4 regions of the Geobacillus sp. FSL W8-1251 genome follow, and region 2 is predicted to be linked to each of the others. Evidence: predicted binding sites of a transcription regulator. Region 2 holds the regulator's gene; each other region holds the start of a gene.

The links. Region 2 encodes Rex, which represses fermentation and respiration genes when NADH is low (regulators of the CRP and FNR family bind a similar motif). Its sites were predicted from a motif close to TTGTGAAATATTTCACAA; they were not measured.
Region 1: a site for Rex is predicted at 3,856-3,873, ahead of nsrR (nitric oxide-sensing transcriptional repressor NsrR). Genes of this name have one in related genera too.
Region 3: a site for Rex is predicted at 2,836-2,853, ahead of adhE (bifunctional acetaldehyde-CoA/alcohol dehydrogenase). Genes of this name have one in related genera too.
Region 4: a site for Rex is predicted at 3,180-3,197, ahead of NSS88_RS05800 (cytochrome ubiquinol oxidase subunit I). Genes of this name have one in related genera too.

What each region holds. Positions count from the first base shown of each region.
Region 1 is NZ_JBBOUF010000001.1:95,767-101,817, forward strand. Features, by position in the region: gene NSS88_RS00465 (aminotransferase class V-fold PLP-dependent enzyme) at 1-682, shown strand, start outside; gene NSS88_RS00470 (acyl-CoA dehydrogenase family protein) at 754-1,947, shown strand; gene speE (polyamine aminopropyltransferase) at 2,050-2,943, opposite strand; gene NSS88_RS00480 (hypothetical protein) at 2,973-3,182, opposite strand; gene nsrR (nitric oxide-sensing transcriptional repressor NsrR) at 3,344-3,790, opposite strand; gene hmpA (NO-inducible flavohemoprotein) at 3,963-5,198, shown strand; gene NSS88_RS00495 (hypothetical protein) at 5,278-5,460, shown strand; gene purU (formyltetrahydrofolate deformylase) at 5,411-6,051, shown strand, end outside.
Region 2 is NZ_JBBOUF010000001.1:1,388,719-1,394,769, reverse strand. Features, by position in the region: gene tsaD (tRNA (adenosine(37)-N6)-threonylcarbamoyltransferase complex transferase subunit TsaD) at 1-657, shown strand, start outside; gene abc-f (ribosomal protection-like ABC-F family protein) at 1,362-3,293, opposite strand; gene moaC (cyclic pyranopterin monophosphate synthase MoaC) at 3,389-3,877, shown strand; gene NSS88_RS07260 (redox-sensing transcriptional repressor Rex) at 3,893-4,534, shown strand; gene tatA (twin-arginine translocase TatA/TatE family subunit) at 4,552-4,704, shown strand; gene tatC (twin-arginine translocase subunit TatC) at 4,725-5,474, shown strand; gene NSS88_RS07245 (IS1182 family transposase) at 5,626-6,051, opposite strand, start outside.
Region 3 is NZ_JBBOUF010000001.1:938,500-944,550, reverse strand. Features, by position in the region: gene ybaK (Cys-tRNA(Pro) deacylase) at 1-59, opposite strand, end outside; gene adhE (bifunctional acetaldehyde-CoA/alcohol dehydrogenase) at 201-2,807, opposite strand; gene NSS88_RS04820 (IS982 family transposase) at 3,059-3,937, opposite strand; gene adhP (alcohol dehydrogenase AdhP) at 4,440-5,453, shown strand; gene NSS88_RS04810 (Crp/Fnr family transcriptional regulator) at 5,719-6,051, opposite strand, start outside.
Region 4 is NZ_JBBOUF010000001.1:1,104,372-1,110,422, forward strand. Features, by position in the region: partial or broken gene NSS88_RS05785 (DMT family transporter) at 1-170, opposite strand, end outside; gene NSS88_RS05790 (hypothetical protein) at 183-473, opposite strand; gene cydS (cytochrome bd oxidase small subunit CydS) at 562-663, opposite strand; gene NSS88_RS05795 (cytochrome d ubiquinol oxidase subunit II) at 663-1,691, opposite strand; gene NSS88_RS05800 (cytochrome ubiquinol oxidase subunit I) at 1,688-3,034, opposite strand; gene NSS88_RS05805 (SpoVR family protein) at 3,323-4,744, opposite strand; gene NSS88_RS05810 (DedA family protein) at 4,905-5,510, shown strand; gene NSS88_RS05815 (hypothetical protein) at 5,540-5,788, opposite strand; partial or broken gene NSS88_RS05820 (YhdB family protein) at 5,969-6,051, shown strand, end outside.

The DNA of each region.
Region 1 (6,051 bases), 1.3 Mb from region 2:
GCTTCTCTTTGACAGCCGGCTGTATGACCAAAAGGCGCCTGACCATCCAGGAGGCGGAACGGTGTATTGGACCGACCCGTGGGGGCATTACGAATACGTAGAGGCAATCGAAGAGCGGGAAGACGGGGGAACGCCGCCGTTTTGGCAAACGATCAAAGCAGCGCTCGCCATCCAGCTGAAAGAGCAAATGAACATAAAACGAATGCGCGCCCGCGAACAGGAGCTCGTATCGCTCCTATTACCGGCGTTAAAAGACATTCCCGGCGTCCGCGTGCTTGAAGGACATCGGGACGACCGTCTTGGCATCATCTCATTTGTCATAGATGGATTGCATTACAACCTTGTTGTCAAACTGCTGAATGATCGCTTCGGCATTCAAGCGCGCGGCGGTTGTTCATGCGCCGGGCCGTACGGCCATTATTTGCTTGGCATCGATCAAGAGCAGTCCGCCGCCTTGCTCAACGAAGTCAAAAGCGGCAACTTGTTGGCAAAACCGGGCTGGGTGCGCGTGTCGCTTCATCCGACGATGACGAATGAAGAAGTGTATACGATCCTTCATGCCGTCCGCCAAATCGCCCGCCATGGCGCCCGCTGGCAAGAGGAGTATGTATACGATGCGGCGAAAAACGAGTTTGTCCATCGCCACGATGACCGATATGTCCGCCATTTCTTTCTGTTGTAATGCATTTTCATTTCCTCATCAATGCAAAACCGGTACAATAGAGGCATCCTGGAAAAAAGAAGGGGAGAACGATGAACGAATTGTACCATCTGCTTGTGCGGACCGAACGGGAAGAAGAGCTTCACCGCCGGGCATGGCGCCTCGCCGAACAGTTTGCCGCCCGCGCGGCGCATTATGATGAGCGGGCCGAGTTTCCGTTTGCCAACTTCGCTCTGTTAAAAGAAGCCGGATTTCTGTCGTTGACCGTCCCGGCCGAATACGGAGGCGGCGGGGCCTCGCTGTACGAGCTCGTGCTCGTGCAAGAGACGCTGGCCCAAGGCGACGGCGCCACCGCCTTGTCACTCGGTTGGCATTTAAGCATTGTCATGCGCCTGTATTTGCTGCGCCGCTGGCCGGAAGCGGTGCTCATCCGCCTGGCCAGCGAGATCACGGAACGCCATGTGTTGATAAACAGCGCCCATTCTGAACGGGCAACCGGCAGCCCGGCGCGCGGGGGAAAACCAACAACAACCGCTTGTTTCCGCAACGGCCGCTGGGTGCTTCATGGGCGAAAAGCGTTTGCGTCATTGGCGCCGGCACTCGATTACGTGCTAATTTCCGCCACGATTGACAGCAGCGGCGAGGTCGGCGAATTTCTTGTCCCGATGAAAACCTCGGGGCTTCGCATTGAGCCGACATGGCACACGCTCGGCATGAAGGCGACGCGCAGCGATGACCTCATCCTTGATGGCGTCGAGGTTGAACCGGAAGCGCTCGTGGAGATGCTGGAGAAACCGGTCGGTGCAGCACCGGCACAAGGATGGCTTTTGCATGTTCCGGCATGCTACTTAGGGATCGCCATCGCCGCCCGCAATGAGGCGCTCCGCTTTGCCCAAACGTACCAACCGAACACGTTGTCGCAGCCGATCGCCTCGACGCCGGAGGTGCAGCGGAAAATCGCCGAGATGGAGTGGCGCCTCGTTCACGCCCGTCATTTTCTGTATAGCATCGCCGATTTATGGGATCGATACCCTGACAAACGTCATGAAATGAAAGAGGAACTGGCAACCGCCAAGTTCATTGCGACGAATACCGCGCTCGAGGTTGTCGATTGGGCGATGCGCATCGTCGTGGGACAAAGTTTGTATGCTGATAGTCCGCTTGGGCGCTATTACCGCGACGTGCGCGCCGGACTCCATAACCCGCCGGCTGACGACTTGACGATCGCGTGGCTCGCCAAGCGGGCGCTTGCCGGCAGTCGAACGCGCGCAAAAGCTGACGCCTAAGCAGCCAACCAATGCAGGTTGACTCAAGAACATTCAACGTGTGTTTTCCAGACAAATCGAAACCGCTGTCCCTAAATGCGAGGGACAGCGGTTTTTTAACGGTCATTTTCCCGTGTTTTCGTTCTCTGCCTCCAGCGCAGCGCGCAAAAAGGAAGGCAACGCGAAGCATTGGCGGAATACAGCGTCATTGACGTATTTTGTATCTTCGGGAATCGCTGTTTGCTTCGGCAGCTCAAGCGGCCGTTTCGAGCCGATTGTAAAGCTCCACAATCCGCCCGGGTACGTCGGCACAACCGCCGTGTACACGAGCACATGCGGGAACAATTCGCGAATGTTGCGGTATGTCCGCTTCAAAATATCGAGATGGAAAATGGGCGACTGGCTTTGGCACACCATGAGCCCGTCCTCTTTTAATGCCCGGTGCACGTTGGCATAAAACTCCGGTGAAAACAGCGCCTCAGCCGGGCCGACCGGGTCGGAGGAGTCGATCATGATGACGTCGTACTCGCGTTCCTTTCCGCGCACAAAGGCGACACCGTCGCCATAAATGAAGTGGACGCGCGGGTCGGACAAATTGCCGGAGACGGCCGGCAAATGTTCTTTGCACGCCCGGACGACCTTCTCATCAATTTCCACCATCTCGATCGCCTCGAGGCGGGCATACTTAGCCGTTTCTCTGGCTGCCCCGCAGTCTCCCCCGCCGATGATCAGCGCCCGTTTGGCTTCCGGATGAAACTGAAGCGGCACGTGCGAAATCATCTCATTATAAATATGGCCGTCAATCGAGGTCGTTTGCACGACGCCGTCCAGTACGAGCATGCGGCCAAAATCATACGAATCCAAAATCATGACATGCTGATACTCGGATGGCTCGGCAAAGATCACCTCTTTGATCCGGTAGCTAATTTTCAAATTGTCGCGGTCATCTTCGGTGAGCCAAAGCTCTCCGTTGTCCATATGCAAGTAAGGGGGTAAAGCGCTTCCTTCGTGTTTCATTGTGACCTCCTTTAGTCATGCAGATGTTTTCACACCTTTCTAATCTTAATATATTCTTCGTCTTGTGGCAAACAAAGGGGATGTGATCGGCCGGTGCCGGACGTGTTCATCCCGCCGCCCATGTTCGACGACTGGTTGCGTTTTTCCGGCCGCTCCTCGTCTTGGCCGCCGCAGCCGGCACAAAGGCTGACCGCTAACGCGCAAATGGCGGCAAGCGGCATCATCCATCGTTTTCGCATCTTTTCCTCCTCCTTTCGTTTCCATCATAAACTGAGACGGCGGGCGACGACCACGACATCGTATGATTCCATCGTTCCGTCTCCCTTCATGCGGCGATGCTTGCTTATAGTGTGCCTGTTCGGCAAAAAATAACACTCCCCGGCACCCGGCCGGAGAGTGTCTATCGATCGCGCCGCTTTCCAAGCAAAGCACGAAGCGACGTACGGTTTTCAAGCAAATCAGCGAGCGTATACGCATCGAGCACACGCAAAAACGCTTCTAACGCCTCGCGAAGCGCAAAACGGAGCCGGCATGAAGGCGTCAGCACGCATTCATTACCGTGAGCGGCGAAGCACTCCACAAGCGACAAATTGTCTTCCGTCTCGCGAACGACCGCACCGATGACAATCTCCTCCGGCCGTTTCGCCAGGCGAATCCCGCCGTTGCGTCCGCGGATCGTTTCGATGTAGCCAAGCTTGCCGAGCTCATGGACGATTTTGCTTAAATGATGCTCAGAGAGGGAAAACGCAGTGGAAATTTCTTTGATATTTGTTTTTTCGCCTTCATCGAGCGTTCCTAAAAACAGCAGCACACGCAACGCATATTCTGTATAGTTCGTCAGCTGCATGGTCATCCACAACCTTTAGACAAGATGGTTGCTTCCATTGTATCACACCTGTCTGTGCGAGGGAATTGTGAACAATTTATTAAAGATGTATTTGAAATGTTGCTTTTTCACTATGCGTATGATTGAATAAAACATGTATTTAAAATACATGTTTTATGAGAGGAGATGAAACATGGCTAAGACAACGGCTTTGCACCCAAAAACGATTGAAATCGTCAAATCGACCGTACCGATGTTGGAGCAGCACGGCGAACAGATTACCAAACGGTTTTACCAATTGATGTTTTCGAACCATCCAGAATTGTTGAATATTTTCAACCATGCCAACCAAAAACAAGGGCGGCAGCAACGCGCCTTGGCGGCAGCCGTGTACGCGGCAGCGCGCTATATCGATCAATTGGACGCCATTTTGCCGGTCGTGCGGCAAATCGGCCATAAACACCGGAGTTTAGGCGTTAAACCGGAACAATACCCGATTGTCGGAAGGCACTTGCTGCTAGCGATCAAAGACGTGCTCGGCGACGCTGCCACTGATGACGTGATAACGGCTTGGGCGGCAGCGTATGAAGCCATTGCCGCTGTTTTCATTCAAGTCGAGAAGGAGCTCTACGATGAAGCTGCGGCCAAGCACGGCGGCTGGCGCGGTTTCCGCCGCTTTGTCGTCACAAAAAAGGTGAAGGAAAGCGACGTCATCACGTCGTTTTATTTCGAGCCGGAAGACGGCGACGCCATCAGCGACTATTTACCAGGTCAATACGTGAGCGTAAAACTGGACATCCCTGGTGAAACGTATACGCACATTCGCCAATACAGCTTATCGGACGCCCCCGGCAAAGGGTATTACCGCATCAGTGTCAAACGGGAAGCAGCAACAGCGGAAAAACCAGCCGGCATCGTGTCGAACTATTTGCATGACCACATTCACGAAGGCGATGTCGTCGAGTTAAGCGCTCCAGCCGGCGAGTTTACGCTCGACTTGACACACGAAACGCCGGTTGTGCTGATCAGCGGCGGCGTTGGGGTCACTCCGCTTTTAAGCATGGCGAATACATTGGCCATTCGTCAGCCGAATCGTCCGGTGACGTTTCTTCAAGCTGCCCTAAACGGCCGCGTGCAAGCCTTTGACGAAGAGTTGCGGGCATTGGCCAAACGCCCGTCGTTTGCCTACCATCTCTGTTACGAATCGCCGTCTGAAGACGACCGCCGTCATCCGCATTTCGGCAAAGAAGGACGGATCGACCTTGCTTGGATGAAAACGGTCATTCCGACTCGCGACGCTGACTTTTATTTCTGCGGCCCGGTGCCATTTATGAAAACGGTCTACCGCGCCTTAGCAGAGTGGGGCGTGCCGGAAGAACGCATCCATTACGAATTTTTCGGCCCGGCCGGCGATTTGACGAAAGACTGATCACGGGCAGACCAAAGGGTGTCTCCTACATAACGAGACACCCTTTGATCTGCCATTTTATTCGAGGGGAGATGTTCTTTTGAATATCGCCCCTTCCGCCGCAGGGGCAAAGGCGGCTTTTCTTGCAAAAAAGATGGACCGTGCAGTTGGCAAGCGGATGATTTTTTTGTATGATGAAAACCAAACGACGGAAAGAAAAGGGAGAGAACAACATGACGACATTTCGCCAACATCGCTGGCAATCATTTTTGCAAGGCTATGAAGATCGCGCCCGCCTGCTCATTTCCTGTCCGGATCGTCCAGGTATTGTCGCTGCGGTCACGTCCTTCTTGTATGAGCAAGGCGCCAATATCGTCGAATCAAGCCAATACTCGACCGATCCGAAAGGGGGTACGTTCTTCCTCCGTTTGGAGTTTGACTGCCCGAACATCACGGAACGAAAAGACCAGATCGAAGCGGCCTTTGCCCCGATCGCCGCTGAATTTCAGATGCGTTGGCAGCTTCGGCTGCACAACGACATTCGGCGAATCGCGATTTTTGTCTCCAAAGCTGAGCATTGTCTGCTTGAACTTCTTTGGCAATGGCAGGCGGGAGAGCTGATCGCCGACATCGCCCTTGTCATCAGCAACCACCCCGACTTGCGCGAGACGGTCGAGTCATTTGGCATCCCTTATGTGCATATTCCGGTGACGAAAGAAACGAAAGCGGACGCCGAAGCCGAACAAATCCGTCTGCTTCGCGACTATCAGATCGACACCATCGTGCTTGCCCGCTACATGCAAATTTTGTCGCCGGCGTTTGTCGCTGAATTCCCGGGACGGATCATCAACATCCACCACTCATTTTTGCCCGC
Region 2 (6,051 bases):
ATTTACGCCAACCAGCTCGTGGCGGAGATGAAATTTCCGCTGTTGGCGCTTGTCGTTTCCGGCGGGCATACGGAGCTTGTTTACATGGAAGGCCACGGGGCGTTTCAAGTCATTGGCGAGACGCGCGACGACGCTGCTGGTGAGGCGTATGACAAGGTGGCGCGGGCTTTAGGCCTTCCGTACCCAGGAGGACCGCACATCGACCGGCTGGCTCATGAGGGCGAGCCCGTGATTGATTTGCCGCGAGCGTGGCTTGAGGAAGGTTCGTATGATTTCAGCTTCAGCGGCTTAAAATCAGCGGTTCTCAATGCGCTCCACAACGCGAAGCAGCGCGGCGAGGAGATCGATCCGAGACAGATGGCCGCGAGCTTTCAGGCCAGCGTCGTCGATGTGCTGGTGACGAAAACGGTGCAGGCCGCCAAAGAATACGGCGTACGACAAGTGCTGCTCGCCGGCGGAGTGGCGGCCAACCGCGGGCTTCGGGCTGCACTGCAGGAGAAAATGAAAGAGCTTCCCGATGTGGAGCTTGTCATCCCACCGTTATCGCTATGCACTGATAATGCGGCGATGATTGCCGTTGCGGGAACTGTGTTATATCAACAAGGAAAGCGGGCTGATTTGGCGCTCAACGCCAATCCAAGCTTGCCGCTTGTCTAGAAGGTCGGTGATTTAGTACAAAATACTGCTAGCTCCACTTGTTTCTCAATTAGAGAAAAACTGTGGAATCAGCCTTCTTTTTTGGCGAAATGCCGTTGATTTGCTCGTGACAGCAGTTTGTCACCGGCCTTCTAGGAGGTTGGGGATTTCATAGAGCGGATCGCTTAGGGCAGGTGGTCTGCTCTTTTTTGTTTGGCAAGCGGAACGGCCGTCGGGTGGGGACTTGTTGTGCATATTTTTATCCATAGGTTGTGGACAATGTGGGAAAGTAAAAAAAACATGATAACGGCGAGGAGTGCAATACACAATCATTTTTTCATATGAGGAAAGGGATTGGTTGTGGATAATGTGGAAAAGTCGGTGAATAACTTCTGTTTTGCACAGAAAAGTGTGGATTTCTTTGTGTATAATGTGATTAACACAAAAACGGGGCTGACCTAAAAGGTCGCCTGCCTTCAAGATAGGCGCACGTCTAGTGCGGCAGAAACAGCAAGCATATATATGCAACGAAAGAGGGTGTTCCAATCCTTTGGGGACACCCTCTTGTCAGTCATCGTCCTTCACCTAAGAAGCAGCTTTCATGAACAAGGCAAAAGGCTGCTAAATGAGTTTGGCCTGTGATCGGCCTGGCGCGGTGATGCGCACGAGCAGTGCACATGAAGCCGCTAGATGCCCGTGTTGGCGTTCCCTGGCAGCGGATTGGCTCAAAACGAGGCGTAGAGCTGTTCCCACTCGGCCAATAACGTTTCAAGCTGCTGTTTCCGCTTTTCGTTTTCTTGCGTGAGCTGCTGCACGGTTTCATAATCGCCGTATACAGACGGGTCGCACAGCTGCTGCTCGGTTTCAGCGATTTGTGCTTCCAGTGCGGCGATCTCGGCTTCGATCTCTTCCAGACGGCGCTGCCGTTGGCGCTGTCGTCTTTTTTCCTCTTTTTCTTGCTCGTATGTGGATTTGGCTGTTTCGCCGCTGTCCGGTGATGCGGGCGGGTGGGAGTCCAGGCGCGCCAATTCGCGCATTTCTTCTTTTTTCGCCACGTAATAGTCATAGTCTCCTAAATATTCGACAAGCCCATCGCCCGAGAGTTCAAACAGCTTTGTCGCGATGCGATTAATGAAATAGCGGTCGTGGGAGACGAACAAGATCGTTCCCGGATAGTCGACAAGCGCCTGCTCGAGCATCTCTTTGCTGTCAAGGTCGAGATGGTTGGTCGGTTCATCCAACAAGAGAACGTTGGCTTTTTGCAGCATGAGTTTGGCGAGCGCCAGGCGTGCTTTCTCTCCGCCGCTTAAGGCGGAAACCGGTTTTAAGACGTCGTCGCCGGAAAACAAAAAGTTGCCGAGCACGGTGCGAATTTCTTTTTCGGTTTTGTCCGGGTAGGCGTCCCACAACTCGTCGAGCACTCGTTTGTTTGTCGACAGTTCCGCCTGGTTTTGGTCGTAATAGCCGATTTTCACATTTGCACCGTACCGGAGCTTTCCGGATTGGACTGGGAGCTTTCCGGCGATCGTCTTCAACAATGTCGACTTGCCGATGCCGTTTGGTCCGACCAAGGCGACACTCTCCCCCCGTGTGATGCGAAAGCTGATTTGGCGGATGACCGGTGCGCCTTCGCGATAGCCGGCGGTCAATTGCTCTGCGGTGAGCACCTCATGGCCGCTCGGCCGCTCAATCGCAAAAGAAAAAGAAGCTGATTTTTCATCTCCGGCCGGGCGTTCAAGCCGCTCCATTTTTTCGAGCTGCTTTCGCCGGCTTTGCGCCCGTTTCGTTGTCGAGGCGCGGGCGATGTTGCGCCGGATGAAGTCTTCGAGGCGGGCGATTTCCTCCTGTTGCTTTTCGTATCGTTTTAGCTCTTGTTCGTATTGCTCGGCCCGAAGCTCCAAATAGCGGCTGTAATTGCCGCTATACCGCTTAAGCGTCGCGTTGGACAGCTCGTACACTTCGGTGACGACTTTGTCCAAAAAGTAGCGGTCATGGGAAACGAGCAGAACGGCGCCGGGGTATGCCTGTAAATATTGCTCGAGCCATGTGAGCGTATCGAGGTCCAAATGGTTCGTCGGCTCGTCTAAAATAAGCAAGTCCGGCTTGGCCAACAGCAGTTTTCCAAGGGCGAGCCGCGTCCGCTGTCCGCCGCTTAGCGAGGAAACGGGCGTTGTTTGGTAATCGTATGACGAAAATTGCAGCCCGTGCAAAACAGAGCGGATGTCGGCTTCATACTGATAGCCCCCTTGTTCTTTGTATTGCTCTTGCAAGTTGTCATACGCTTGAAGCGTTTTTTCGTAGCGGGACGGATCGGCGAGCAGATCCGGGTCGCCAAGCTGGGCGCCGAGCTCTGCCAGCTGCGCTTCGATCGCCCGGAGCGGCGCGAATACGTCCAGCATCTCGTCCCAAATGGAGCGTGACGAGTCGAGCCCGCTGTTTTGCGCCAAATAGCCGATTTTGATATGGCTTGGCTTGATGATTTCACCGCTGTCGGAAGAAAGTTCGCCGGCGATGATCTTCAGCAGCGTCGATTTGCCTGCGCCGTTGCGGCCGACAAGAGCAATGCGGGCGCGGGACTGTATTTCTAGTTTTATATTCGATAAAATAAGGTCAGCGCCAAAATATTTCGTGAGTCCATTCACTTGCAAAATGATCATGTCCGTCACCTCGCGAATAGTTTAACGTAAGTCGCGAAAACGGTCAAAGACAGATAACGAAAAATGGTGTATAGTGATAAATGGAGGAGATTGTCTTGTCATCGTTTACGCATTTCAATGAACAAGGCCGGGCGAAAATGGTCGACATTACACACAAGGAAGATACGATCAGGATAGCGGTGGCGAGAACGAGCGTCACCGTCAATGAAGAGATTTACGAAAAGATGACGAACAATGCCATTGAGAAAGGTGATGTGCTGGCGGTAGCCCAGGTGGCCGGGGTCATGGCGGCGAAAAAAACGGCCGATCTTATTCCGATGTGCCATCCGCTTATGTTAAAAGGCGTCGATATTGCCTTTGCTTGGGAAAAAGAGGCGGAAGCGTATAAACTTGTGATTACCGTGACGGTCAAAACGAAAGGGAGCACAGGAGTGGAGATGGAAGCGCTGACGGCGGCTTCGGTATGCGCATTGACTGTGTACGACATGTGCAAATCGCTCGATAAAGGAATGACGATCGGTCCAACGTATTTGGTCGAAAAAACGGGCGGGAAGTCCGGCCATTATCGACGGAAAACCGATTAGCTGGGGGATGAAACGATGAGCAACGAACAACCGAAAATCCCGCAGGCGACTGCCAAGCGTCTGCCGTTATACTATCGGTTTTTGAAAAATTTACATGCCTCAGGGAAGCAGCGCGTGTCCTCCGCCGAGCTGAGCGAGGCGGTGAAAGTCGATCCGGCGACAATTCGCCGCGACTTTTCGTATTTTGGCGCGCTCGGCAAAAAAGGATACGGGTATAATGTCAATTATTTGTTGTCGTTTTTCCGCCAGACGCTTGAAGAGGATGAGGTGACCGAAGTCGCCTTGTTTGGCGTCGGCAATTTAGGCACCGCCTTTTTAAACTACAACTTTTCGAAAAATAACAACACGAAAATTGTCATGGCGTTTGATGTCGATGAACGGAAGGTCGGAACGACAGTCGGCGGGGTGCCGGTCTATCATCTCGATGAGCTGGAGGAGCGGCTTCGCGGCGACATTCCGATCGCGATTTTAACCGTGCCGGCCGCCGCGGCTCAAGCGCTGACCGACCGCCTTGTCGCGCAAGGAATTAAAGGCATTTTAAACTTTACTCCGGCGCGGTTGAACGTGCCGAACCATATTCGTGTCCATCATATCGATTTAGCCATTGAGCTGCAGTCGCTCGTCTATTTTTTGAAAAACTATCCATCGCCATCGTAAAAAGGAGAGAACAACACATGAAATATTTGTTGCTCGTTCTTGTCATTTTGTTGCTGTTTGGCACGAAAAAGCTGCCGGAGTTGGGGCGGTCGTTCGGCCAGTCGCTTCGCGAGTTTAAAGACGCCACAAAAGGGCTCGCTGATGACGAAGAAACAAAAACCGACCGATGACAAGGCAGGATGGGGAAACGATGAATGACAAAGAAATGTCCGTGTATGAACACCTCGGAGAGCTGCGGAAACGGCTGATCATCGTGCTTCTCTTTTTCGTTGCGGCGCTTGTAGCCAGCTTCTTTTTTGTCGATGACGTCATTGTGTATTTGCAGCACACTGCGGAAGCGAAACAGCTGACGATGAACGCGTTCCGCCTCACCGATCCGATTAAAGTGTATTTTCAGTTTGCCTTTGTCATCGCCGCTGTACTGACTGCTCCGGTGCTGTTGTATCAAATTTGGGCGTTTGTCAGTCCGGGGCTGTATGAAAAAGAGCGGAAAGCAACGCTCAGCTACATTCCAGCATCGATCATTCTATTTTTAGCCGGGGTTGGTTTTGCGTATTTCGTCTTGTTTCCATTTGTCGTCCGGTTTATGAATCAGCTGGCGGAACGGCTCGGCATTCAACAGATGATCGGCATTAATGAATATTTTCAGTTTTTGCTGCAGCTCGTGCTGCCGTTTGGCATCGTGTTTCAGCTGCCGATTGTTGTCCTGTTTTTCACCCGCTTAGGGCTTATTACGCCGCAGCTTCTTGTTCGCATCCGCAAGTATGCGTATTTGGCGCTGCTTATTTTAGCGGCCGCCATTACGCCGCCGGATGTGTTGTCGCAAGTGATCGTCATGATTCCACTGACGCTTTTGTATGAGGGGAGCATCTGGGTTGCCAAAATCGGCTATCGAAAGGCGCAATTAGCGGCGGAGGAAGGAAGCGGCGATCCATATTGAGGGCAGCATCAAGAGGACGGTTCATACGGCGCCAGGCAAAAAGGGGCTGACCCAAAAGTCCGCCAAAAAGCGGACTTTTGGAGTCAGCCCTCTCTGGTTTTTGTATATTTTACCAAACGGAACAAAATTCCGACTCTGTTCTCCCCCTCATTTACGCCACCAAGGACAATTGCTTGTCCCTAGCGGCTTTTTTGAGAAGATTGTGGGCAGCACAAACCAGCCCCCATTCGATGGAAACTTTTTGGAGGCCTCGCAGGACAAAGCGACGAAACCCGCGATTTTGTTTGATTTGCCCAAATACACTCTCAATGTCGGTTTGGCGTTGGCGGTATCGGGCTTGCCCTTCTTCACTCTCCAACCGTTCGCGGGCTTTCTGTTTTTGTTCATGATAGATGGGGTTCCATTGCGTGGTTCGTCCATACTTGGAAGTCGTGCAGGCCGAACGGAACGGACATCCTTCGCATTCATGGCATTGGTAGTGTCGGGTGACCGAGGTGTATCCTGATTCCGTGGTCTGTTTCGAAGTTCCGGTGCGAACCAGCTTTTTCCCATTGGCGCAAATCCAAACGTCTTCTTC
Region 3 (6,051 bases), 450 kb from region 2:
TCATATAAGATGCCTTCTCGGTCTAATAGACGCATCGCGTTCGTTTTTGCTTGTTTCATCTCATTTCCCCTACCTATTAAGTAGCTTCATGTTTAGTTTACCTTGAACCGCTTTTCTTAACAACTTTTACGGACCAAGGGAAGCGAAGAAGTCTTTGATCATGATAAAAAGGGACATCCCCGCGGGACATCCCTGTTTCTTCATTCAACCCCTTTATACGCTTGGCGATAAATGTCGGCAAGGTCGCTGACTAATGGTAATTTTGGGTTGGCTGTTGTACATTGATCTTCAAAAGCTAGTTCAGCAAGTTGTTCGACTTTGCTTTCAAACTCTTCTTTGCTGACGCCTGTTTCCGCGATGCTTAATGGCATTTCAAGCTCTTTTGCAAGCTTGATAATCGCTTGAATGAGGCTTTCGACTCCTTCTTCCGTTGTGCGTGCTGGCAATCCTAAAATGCGTGCGATTTCCGCATAGCGTTTATCCGCGATAAAATGTTCATATTTAGGGAACGCTACAAATTTCTTCGGTTTTGTCGCGTTATAACGAATGACGTGCGGCATTAAAATCGTGTTCGCACGTCCGTGCGGAATATGGAATTCTGCGCCAAGTTTATGCGCTAAACTATGGTTAATGCCTAAAAATGCGTTCGCGAATGCCATACCGGCAATCGTTGATGCGTTATGCATTTTTTCGCGCGCCACTTCATCGTTGCCGTTTTTGTATGCGCGTGGCAAATATTCAAAGACGAGTTGAATGGCTTTTAGTGCTAATCCGTCTGTGTAGTCGTTTGCCATGTTCGATACGTACGCTTCAATCGCATGTGTTAATACGTCCATACCTGTATCCGCTGTAATATGTTTTGGCATCGTCATGACGAATTGTGGGTCAACGATGGCGACATCTGGTGTTAACTCGTAGTCAGCAAGCGGATATTTGACGTTATTTTTCTTATCTGTAATGACCGCAAACGATGTCACTTCTGAACCTGTACCAGATGTTGTTGGAATCGCGACAAATTGCGCTTTTTGACCGAGTTTTGGATATTTAAATACGCGTTTACGAATATCTAAAAACTTTTGTTTTAAGCCATTAAAGTCGGTATTTGGATGTTCATAGAACAGCCACATCGCTTTCGCCGCGTCCATCGCCGAACCACCGCCGAGCGCGATGATGACGTCTGGCTGGAACGCATGCATCATGTCGGCACCTTTCATCACTGTTTCAATTGATGGATCTGGTTCAACTTCTGAGAAAATTTCGCAATGCACATAATCTGGACGTTTACGCAAATAGTATAACACTTTATCGACATAGCCGAGCTTCACCATACCTGGGTCTGTAACGATAAAGGCACGTGAGATGTTTGGCATTTTCGCTAAATATTGTGTCGCATGTTTTTCAAAATAAATTTTTGGTGGAACTTTAAACCATTGCATGTTTACATTCCTTCTCGCTAATTTTTTAATATTAATTAAGTGTGTCGCACCCACGTTTGTCGAAACGGAGTTGCCTCCAAACGTACCGCAACCGAGCGTCAATGACGGAATGTATGCGTTGTAAATGTCCCCGATCGCTCCTTGTGAAGATGGTGCATTAGAGATGATTCGTCCTGCTTTCATTCGCTTACCGAATTCAAGAATGACGTCTTGATTTTCTGAATGAATGACAGCGGAGTGGCCAAGTCCACCAAATTCAAGCATTTCTTCTGCTCGTTTTAACCCTTCTTCTGTGCTATTCACCTTATAGCACGCCAATACAGGACTTAATTTTTCACGAGAAAGCGGCTCTTGCGGACCGACGCTTTTTAATTCTGCGACAAGAATTTTCGTATCAACTGGAACGTCCACACCGGCCATTTTTGCAATTTCATATGCTGGTTTACCGACGATATTCGGGTTTACTGCACACGTATTTTCATTAATGACAAGCTTTTCGACTTTTTTCTTTTCTTCTTCATTTAAAAAGTAACATTTGTTTGCGATCATTTCGTTTTTCACCGCATCATATATTTCTTTATCAATAATGACCGCTTGTTCAGATGCACAAATCATTCCGTTATCAAACGTTTTTGAAAGAATAAGGTCGTTCACCGCGCGTTTAATATTTGCTGTTTTTTCAATATAACAAGGTACGTTACCAGGTCCAACCCCTAATGCTGGTTTTCCTGAGCTATATGCTGCTTTGACCATGCCTGCTCCACCTGTCGCAAGAATAAGCGAAACACCAGGGTGATGCATAAGTTGTTGCGTTGCTTCAACGGAAGGTGTTTCGATCCATTGAATACAATGTTCTGGCGCACCGGCCGCAATCGCTGCATCACGTAAAATGCGTGCCGCTTCACTGCTGCATTTTTGCGCGGACGGATGGAACGCAAAAATGATTGGATTGCGCGTCTTGATTGAAATAAGCGCTTTAAACATCGTTGTTGATGTTGGGTTTGTTACTGGTGTAACCCCAGCGATGACTCCAACAGGCTCAGCAATTTCAATAATACCTTCTTGTTCATTTTCGCGAATAACGCCGACGGTTTTATCATATTTGATGTTATGATAAATGTATTCTGTCGCAAAAATGTTTTTAATGATTTTATCTTCATACACGCCACGTTTTGTTTCTTCAATCGCTAACTTCGCTAAATACATATGTTTGTCAAGTCCAGCTAACGCCATTTGCTTGACGATATGATCAATCGCTTCTTGATCGTAATCACGAAACGCTTTTAACGCTTTTTGCGCATTCGCGACGAGCGTATCGATCATTTTTGTAACTTCTTTCTTTTGGTCTAATACTTTTTCATCAACAGCCATATAAGACCCTTCCCCTCCTGTATTGTCCTTGTGAAGTTTTTCACAAGTTAATTGAAAATAAAAATATGATTGTTTTCACATTCACATTATAACGGGGGTAAGCCTGTTTGTGTGTGTCAGTTTTGTGAAATATTGAGCAAATATGTTGTATAAGAGAACCGCTTCTTATAAAGAAGGCGGTTACTCACACACTGGATTGCGTGGAATCTTTTCAAACGAAATATCGTTGTACCCGTGGTGCTAGTTGAGCTTTAGCGCTCAACTAGCCCAAGTGTAACCAGGGAATAAGCTAACAATATACCGTCTAGTGCCACTTCAAATCCGATAATCGAATTGGCTCGGATCCCCGTGATGCGATAGTGGTCAACCAGAACCGAGAACACCGTCTCGATCACTTTGCGTTTTTGTTGGATCCACTGCTCCCATGTCTCAGACGCACGATGTTTCTGGTTTTTTCGAGACGGAGTCCAAAGCGCCATTTGGTATTCTTCGTACAGCCTTTTTTGCAAGTCACGGCTAATGAATCCTTTGTCCCCAAAGTTATACGGGTGGGGAATTTGGGTCATCACGCTTTCGGCTGCGATTCGATCGTGGCAAGATGCTTCCGTCACCACATACCCCATTGGCAGCCCTTGATCGGTCACTTGAAGGTGCAGCTTCAACCCGTAGTACCATTGCTTTTTGGAAGCGCAATACCCGATGTCGGCGATCTCTTGAAACCGTTTGACGCGATGCATTCTTGCCGTATGGCACAACGGGAGCGGCAAGCTGTCCACGACGGCATAGGCATGATGTTGACCGCGTTTTGCCAGCTCATGACGGATCCATTTGATGGCGAAACCAAGCGCCCGGCAACGGCGGTTGTATCGGGAGCGTTCAAGAAACGAGCCGTTTGTGAACAAATTTCCCGTGACAAAACGATGCCATGCCCGTTCGGATGTAAAACCGAGCAGCTTTCCTAAAAGATGAATGGCGATGATGACAGCGTCCTCTTGCTTGACCAAATGGCGATTTCGACGATGAAGATGCACCTGAATGCATGAAAGTTGAGCAGAAACAAAAACGAAAATGGCGGCATATTGCTTTTGAATCTTGGCTCGATCTGTAGTAAAATGAAAGTGCTCTTGCATGGGGATTCTCCTTTCGAATGGCAGGTCGCACTTTCATTCTACAGGAGATCCGCCAGCAAGGGCTATTTTTATGCTTGCTCAAGTTTATCTAGCACCACGGGTTGTATTAAGATTGTGCACCCGCTTTACATGGAGTGGCGGGCATGATAGCCTTGTTTGGCGATGCTGATGTTGTAACATCTGGCTTCTCGGCAGTAGAATCATGCCCGCAGAGGCTCCATGTCAAGCGTCATCGCTCCCCACTCTTAAAGGGGCAGGAACTTAGTAAAAAATTAACTTTTTTGTGTCCAAAAATTTGACGTAAATCCATTTACACTATATGACTAGAACAGAAACTTTATATGATGTCAACTCCCGAACCAAATTTTTAACTTTTTATCCAAAAATATTTTTCATTTTTGTGAATATTTTATTTGCGATATTTTTCACAAGTTAAATGTATGCTACACTACATATGTACAGATCAAAAAGTCCCTTTTTGCCTAGAAGGAGGATTATAATCATGAAAGCTGCAGTTGTGGAACAATTTAAAAAGCCGTTACAAGTGAAAGAAGTGGAAAAACCTAAGATCTCATACGGGGAAGTATTAGTGCGCATCAAAGCGTGTGGGGTATGCCATACAGACTTGCATGCCGCACATGGCGACTGGCCTGTAAAGCCTAAACTGCCTCTCATTCCTGGCCATGAAGGCGTCGGTGTAATTGAAGAAGTAGGTCCTGGGGTAACACATTTAAAAGTTGGAGATCGCGTAGGTATCCCTTGGCTTTATTCGGCGTGCGGTCATTGTGACTATTGCTTAAGCGGACAAGAAACATTATGCGAACATCAACAAAACGCTGGCTATTCCGTCGATGGTGGTTATGCTGAATATTGCCGTGCTGCAGCCGATTATGTCGTAAAAATTCCTGATAACTTATCGTTTGAAGAAGCCGCTCCAATCTTTTGCGCTGGTGTAACAACATATAAAGCGCTCAAAGTAACAGGCGCAAAACCAGGTGAATGGGTAGCCATTTACGGTATCGGCGGACTTGGACATGTCGCAGTCCAATACGCAAAGGCGATGGGGTTAAACGTCGTTGCTGTCGATTTAGGTGATGAAAAACTTGAGCTTGCTAAACAACTTGGTGCAGATCTTGTCGTCAATCCGAAACATGATGATGCAGCACAATGGATAAAAGAAAAAGTGGGCGGTGTGCATGCGACTGTCGTCACAGCTGTTTCAAAAGCCGCGTTCGAATCAGCCTACAAATCCATTCGTCGCGGTGGTGCTTGCGTACTCGTCGGATTACCGCCGGAAGAAATACCTATTCCAATTTTCGATACAGTATTAAATGGAGTAAAAATTATTGGTTCTATCGTTGGTACGCGCAAAGACTTACAAGAGGCACTTCAGTTTGCAGCAGAAGGAAAAGTAAAAACAATTGTCGAAGTGCAACCGCTTGAAAACATTAACGACGTATTCGATCGTATGTTAAAAGGGCAAATTAACGGCCGCGTCGTGTTAAAAGTAGATTAAAAAGTAGATTAAAAAGAAGGCGTCTGAGGGCGCCTTCTTATTTTACTTCAACGGAAAATACTTGATGATCATGAAGCTCTTCCTTATTTACGTCCCACAAAACGTCCGATACGGTCGATCAGACGGCTCAGGAGGTATAGCATATTACCCGTGGTGCTAGATAAACTCAAACAAGCATAAAAATAGCCCTTGCATGAGGATCCCCTTAAAATGAAAGTGCAACCAACCATTAAAAAGGAGCTCCTTTTTTTTCCGCACCCGCCCGTCAGTCGATGCTGCACAGCTCGGGCGGGCAGCCTTCGCAGGCGATTTGGTCGCGCAAGTATTGCAGGTCGTGGACGCGGATTTTGCCTTTTTGCACGGAGATGACGCCTTTTTTCCGCAAATCGCCGAGCATGCGGTTGACGACTTCACGGGAGGTGCCGCAAAAGTTGGCGAGCTCTTGGTTCGTCAGCGGCACGTCGATCAAAATGCCGTCTTCTTTCATGACGCCGTAGCTGTTGCACAAACGGATGAGCGTTGAATAGAGCGCTCCTTTTTTGCCGTGTAAAATCAAGTCGCGGAATTTCGTCTGCGTTTTGCGGAAATGGAGGCTCAT
Region 4 (6,051 bases), 280 kb from region 2:
GCGTTGACCGGCTCGTTTAAAAACAACATGCCGACCAAGGCCGCCCCGAGCGCTCCGATTCCCGTCCACACCGCATAGGCGGTGCCGATCGGCAACGTTTTTATCGCCAGTGATAAAAAGTAAAAGCTCGCCGCCATCCCCGCAATCGTCACAACAGAAGGCCAAGGGGGCCCCCATCCGTCTTACACCGGGTCGTTATCGACGCCACTGTACGATTCAATCGCTTGATCGAGCGCCCGGTAGGCCTCAGCGAAAGCGTTTGTCGCCGATTCATCTCCCGCCTCGGCCAGCTCCATTCGCGCATTGCGCGCGTGAGTCACCGCACGGATGACATCTTCGATCATTTGCCGTTTATCCCTGGCGCTCGCTTTTAACCGTTCAAGCTCATGAATCGCCCCATCAAGACTCGTCGAGCGCGGTTCGTCAAACGATTGTTCCAGCTGCTCTTTCACACGCTCCAATATTTCTTTCATGATCGCCCATCCTTTCTCTATTCGTTGTCATCCGCTAGTGTGGGCGATTGGCGGCAAACTATGCATTACCAAGACGCTGAAATTGTGTTTACTTATCTACGTGCACATCTTTCAAACCAGCCCAAAACGCGGCGATGATCGACAGGGCGACGATGATCATCGGCGCATACATGATCAAAAATGTTTGCATTATCCTTTTCCCCCTTCCCATTTTCCTTTAACGTACGCCTTGTTAAACACAAAGAGGCGCATAAGCAAATAAAGTGACGGAATTAATAACAGGAGGCCGGCAATAAACGCGACGATCAACGCCATAGCCATCGTCTCATTCGTAAACCCGTCATAAATCGTCAAATACGGGTATAACAAATACGGATAATGTGAAATGCCATAGGCGTAAAAGGCGAACGCGTATTGAAACACCAGCGCAATAAACGCCCAGCCGAACCGCCGCTGCCGCCAAAGCAGCCAAACGGTAATGACAAAACACAAAAAGGAAATGACCAGCATCCACGCCACATTCCATAGGTTGGCGTAATGCTCGGGATTATGGTAGCGGAGCTGGTAAATAATGAGCAGCGCTGACAACATCGTCGGCCCGCTCCAAAGAAGAGCGTAGCGGCGCAACAGCGCCCGCGCCCGTTCATCCTTGGCCTCGTCCGCATAGTACGTTAAGAAAACGGCAGAAATGTAAAGAACGCTCGTCACACTGAGCAGCACAATGCTCCATGACAACGGGCTTGCAAACAGCTTCCCATAATCCAGCGTAACGCCTGAGGCGCCTACCTCCACAAACCCGCCTTCAGAAATCGTCAACACGATGGACAGGGAGGCCGGAATAAACAACCCCGTCAATCCATAAGCGATTAAATACCAGTTCCGTTCCGTCCCCCCATACGTATGAAACGCATAGTACGAGCCGCGAATAGCTAACAAAATGATGGAGATGCTCGCCGGGACAAGCAAAATAGAACCGTAATAATACGCCGTTTTCGGAAAAAAGCCGACAATGCCGACAAAGAAAAAGACAAGAAAGACGTTCGTCACTTCCCATACAGGGGAAAGATAGCGCTGAATGATGCGGTGCAAAATATGCTGTTTGTTTGCCCAATGGCTATAGGCGCTGAAAAACCCAGCCCCGAAATCAATCGAGCCAACGATAATGTACCCGAACAAAAACAGCCATAACACCGAAATGCCAATGACTTCGAGCGTCATGGCGCCACCTCCCCATTATTGGCCCGCTCTGCCAGCTCCCGTTCAACCGGGTTGCGGCGGAACATACGGATGAGCACTATTGCGCTCGCAATTACTAACACCATATACAAAAGGCAAAACAACACAAGCATCGTATCCACATGCGCCGACGATGTCGCTCCTTCCGCCGTTTTCATATAGCCACGCAAAATCCACGGCTGCCGCCCGACTTCCGCTAAGTACCATCCCGCCTCAATCGCAACCATCGCCAGCGGCCCTCCCGCCACCAGCAGTCCAAAAAACCACTTTTTCGCCGTCCACTTCCAGCGGAAAATCGATCCGAGCCAATACGCGGCTGCGACAACCATTAAAAACACCCCGATCGTGACCATCACATCGAATAAGTAATGAATGTACAGTGGTGGGCGTTCATCTTCCGGAAATTCGTTCAGCCCGGTCACAACCGCCCCCGGGTGGTTGTGCGCCAAAATGCTTAACGCATATGGGATTTTAATGGCATACTTCACCTCGCCATCCTCTGTCAGCATGCCAAACAACACGAGCGGCGCGTGGGAGCTCGTTTCAAAATGCCATTCAGCGGCCGCCAGCTTTTCTGGCTGGTATTCGGCTAAAAATTTGCCCGATAAGTCGCCAATCAATACACTGGCTACCGAAAAAATAAAAGCTGTTTTCATCATTAAATGAAGTGCCTTGCGATGATAAATGTGACGATTGCCTTTCCATAAATGCCAAGCGGCGATCGAAGCAAGCACGAATGCTGACGTCATATACGAAGTCGCCAGCACATGGGCGACTTTCGTCGGCATCGCTGGGTTGAACATAGCCGCGATTGGATCGATGTTGACAAGCTCGCCGTTTTTAAATTCAAACCCTTGCGGCGTATTCATAAACGCGTTCACCATCGTAATAAACATGGCTGATGCTGAAGACCCGATTGCCACCGGGATAAGCAAAAGCAAATGTTTTTTCTGATTTTCGAACCGATCCCATGTATACAAATAAATGCCGAGGAAAATGGCTTCAAAAAAGAAGGCGAACGTCTCCATGAACAGCGGCAAGCTGATCACTTGGCCAGCCAGCTGCATAAAGTTCGGCCATAAAAGCGACAGCTGCAAGCCGATCGCTGTTCCTGTCACCACGCCGACCGCTACGGTGATGACAAAACCGCGCGTCCAGCGGCGAGCGAGTAAGATGTAATGCATATCATTTTTGCGAATCCCAACCCACTGGGCAATGGCGATCATCAGTGGAACCCCGACGCCGATCGTGGCATAAATGATGTGGACCGTCAGCGTCAATCCCGTCAAAATACGGCTAAGCAGCACCGGATCGTAACCGTTCACGATTCATCCCCCCTTATGAAAACAAGCGACCAATCAAGGAAAGCAAGACAACAGCCGCAACAGCAAAGCTAACGAACACAAGCGTTTTTTCATGCCGCTTCCACATATCTACCCCCCCCCGAGCGAACAAACAGTGGTGAAGAATTTGTGACAATCATCACAAATTATCCACTCCATATTATTTCATAAAATCGGGGACGCTATCCGGCATGATTTTGAATAATTTGTGTCATTTTTTCACATATTCATCGTGACAAACAAAAAAAGCAGGAGATCCCTGCCCTCATGTTATAAATATTTCCGATGCACCGTTTTCCCGTCATACGTAAACAACATCGGCTTTTCCTCGACGACCGTCTCCATATGGACCGGACGGCCCCACAACTGATAAATGTATGGGAGCACTTTTTCTAAATACTTCAGATCGAGTTCGATTCCTTCATACCAATGCTTCAAATACAACTCTCCGTTGCGCATATAATCGCCGTCATTGACCGTGATATACGGGAATCCGCCGTTTACCCGCATGCTGACGAGTTGGTCGCGGATATGATCCCAGTTTTTGTCGACGATTTTATATTCTTTCCCCTGTTTTTGGAACAAATACATATCTTCGCGCATAACGAGCTCTTTCGTTAAATAGTTGCGCAAAAACGAAATGTCGGATTCGAGTTCGCGCACTTCAAAAATTTTCGCCCTCCCCGACCCCGGCTTGACGCCGTATTTTTTCATCTCCTCAGTCGGGTTGTTCCACCGCTCTTCAATGTCTTCAAAAATTTTCAGTCCTAAATAATACGGATTGATGCCAGTGCGCGACGGTTGCACGACGTTGGCGTTCAGTTTCGCAAATTCAATCGCCTCATCGCTCGTCAAATCCATCTCGCGCAAAATGCGCTGATGCCAATACGTCGCCCATCCTTCGTTCATGATTTTCGTCTCCAGCTGCGGCCAAAAATAAAGCATTTCCTCGCGCATCATCGTTAAAATGTCGCGTTGCCAATCCTCCAGTTCGCGGCTGTATTCTTCAATGAACAATAGCACATCTTTTTCCGGTTGCGGCGGAAACTTGCGCCGTTTTTTTCGCGGCGGCGTTTTCAGTTTGTCTCGCTCGTCAAGCGACCATAAATCGTCGTACGGCGTCGATGTTTTCGGAGGCTCCTCCTCTTCGTACACTTCCGTATCTTCCCACGTCCATGACAGCTTCGGCCGCAGGAGCGAGGGATCGATATGCTCCTGAATGGCCAAGACGGCATCCAAAAATTTTTCCACTTCCAATTTTCCGTATTGATGTTCATAATGCTTGATCCGCTCCGCTGTCGCCGCCATGCTTTCCACCATATCGCGCTTCGTGTTGCTGAAGCGGACGTTGTTTTTGAAAAAGTCGCTGTGGGCCAACACATGGGCGACGATCAGCTTATTTTGGATGATCGTATTCGTATCGAGCAAAAACGCGTAGCAAGGGTCCGAATTGATGATGAGCTCGTAAATTTTGCTTAACCCTAAATCATAATGAAGCTTCATTTTGTAAAACTGTTTCCCAAAGCTCCAGTGGGAAAATCGCGTCGGCATCCCATAGGCACCAAACGTATAAAGAATGTCCGCCGGGCAAATTTCATAACGCATTGGATAAAAATCAAGGCCAAATCCTTCCGCAATTTCCGTAATTTCCGCAATCGCCCGTTCCAACTCTTTCAGCTCGTCCTGCCGCATCCATCTCCCCCCCTTTTTCCTCTTATCACAATGTATGAGGGAAACGGTGTTTTGATACGTTCCATCGTTTGGCATGAACGCGCAGCGCCCCATTTTCATTTGTGGACCGTTGGTTTATAATGGTCATATACAAGAAATCGCGGCAAAGCGTGGTGGTCATTTGCAGCACTATTTGCATTATCTTATCGAACACTTCGGCTACATCGGCATTATGGTTGCGCTGATGCTCGGCATTGTTGGGCTGCCGATCCCCGACGAGCTGCTGTTGACATATGCCGGTTACCGCGTTTCAACGGGGGCGTTTTCGTATCCGCTCGCTTTTCTTTCCTGCTGGCTTGGAGCCATCATTGGCATCTCGCTCAGCTATATGCTAGGGATTACGCTCGGGCTACCGTTTTTGCATAAATTCGGTCCCAAGCTCCATCTTACAGAAAAACGGCTCGAGCAAACAAAAGCGCTTTTTTCGAAGCTCGGCCCAGCGGTATTGTTCATTTGCTATTTCATCCCCGGCGTTCGGCATCTCGCCGCCTTTTGGGCCGGCATGAACGCCTACCGTTGGAGAAAGTTTGCTTTGTTCGCCTACAGCGGGGCGATGGTGTGGGTCGCTGTCTTTTTGACGATCGGCTCCTATTTTGAAAGCCGCTGGATGGCCGTCAAGCAGTACATCCATGCCTACCGTCCATTCTTATTTCCAGTCTTTTTGGTCGCTCTTGGTTTCGCCATCTTCTATTGGTACATCCAGCAAAAGCGAAAAACACCGAGGTAATCTCCGGTGTTTTTCATTCTCTATGCGCGCTATACGTTCTCGCGCGGGCCGCGATGGTACGTTTCCGTCAGCAGACCCATAAACAGGCCGAATACGAACATAAACATCGAGGTCCCGATAATGCCGAGACTGATGATCGTCAAGAAATAGTCTTTGTTGTAAGCGCTTGCGATAAAAATAAGCAAAAACAGTACAACTCCGACAATCAATCCCACTGACGCCATCCATTTGCACATGTTGATGATTTCTTGCCCTTCGTGCCGTTTGTTCATTCTCATCATCCCATTATTTTGAGGATACTATCCTTGTCACAAAATTGCAACATTTATTTTTCCTTTTTCGTTTTCATTTCGGTTACAATTTATATTTTGCCTTCTGTCGCAACATTTACAGGGCAACAAAACGCCCCGCCGTCATACACTAACAATGACTCCTTCTTGATAAAGGAGGCATGCCGCTTGAACACCGTCGACTATGATAAGGCGCTCTATTACACGCATCGCTCCGAATGGGACAATTTGCTCATTTTAATGGTGCGTAC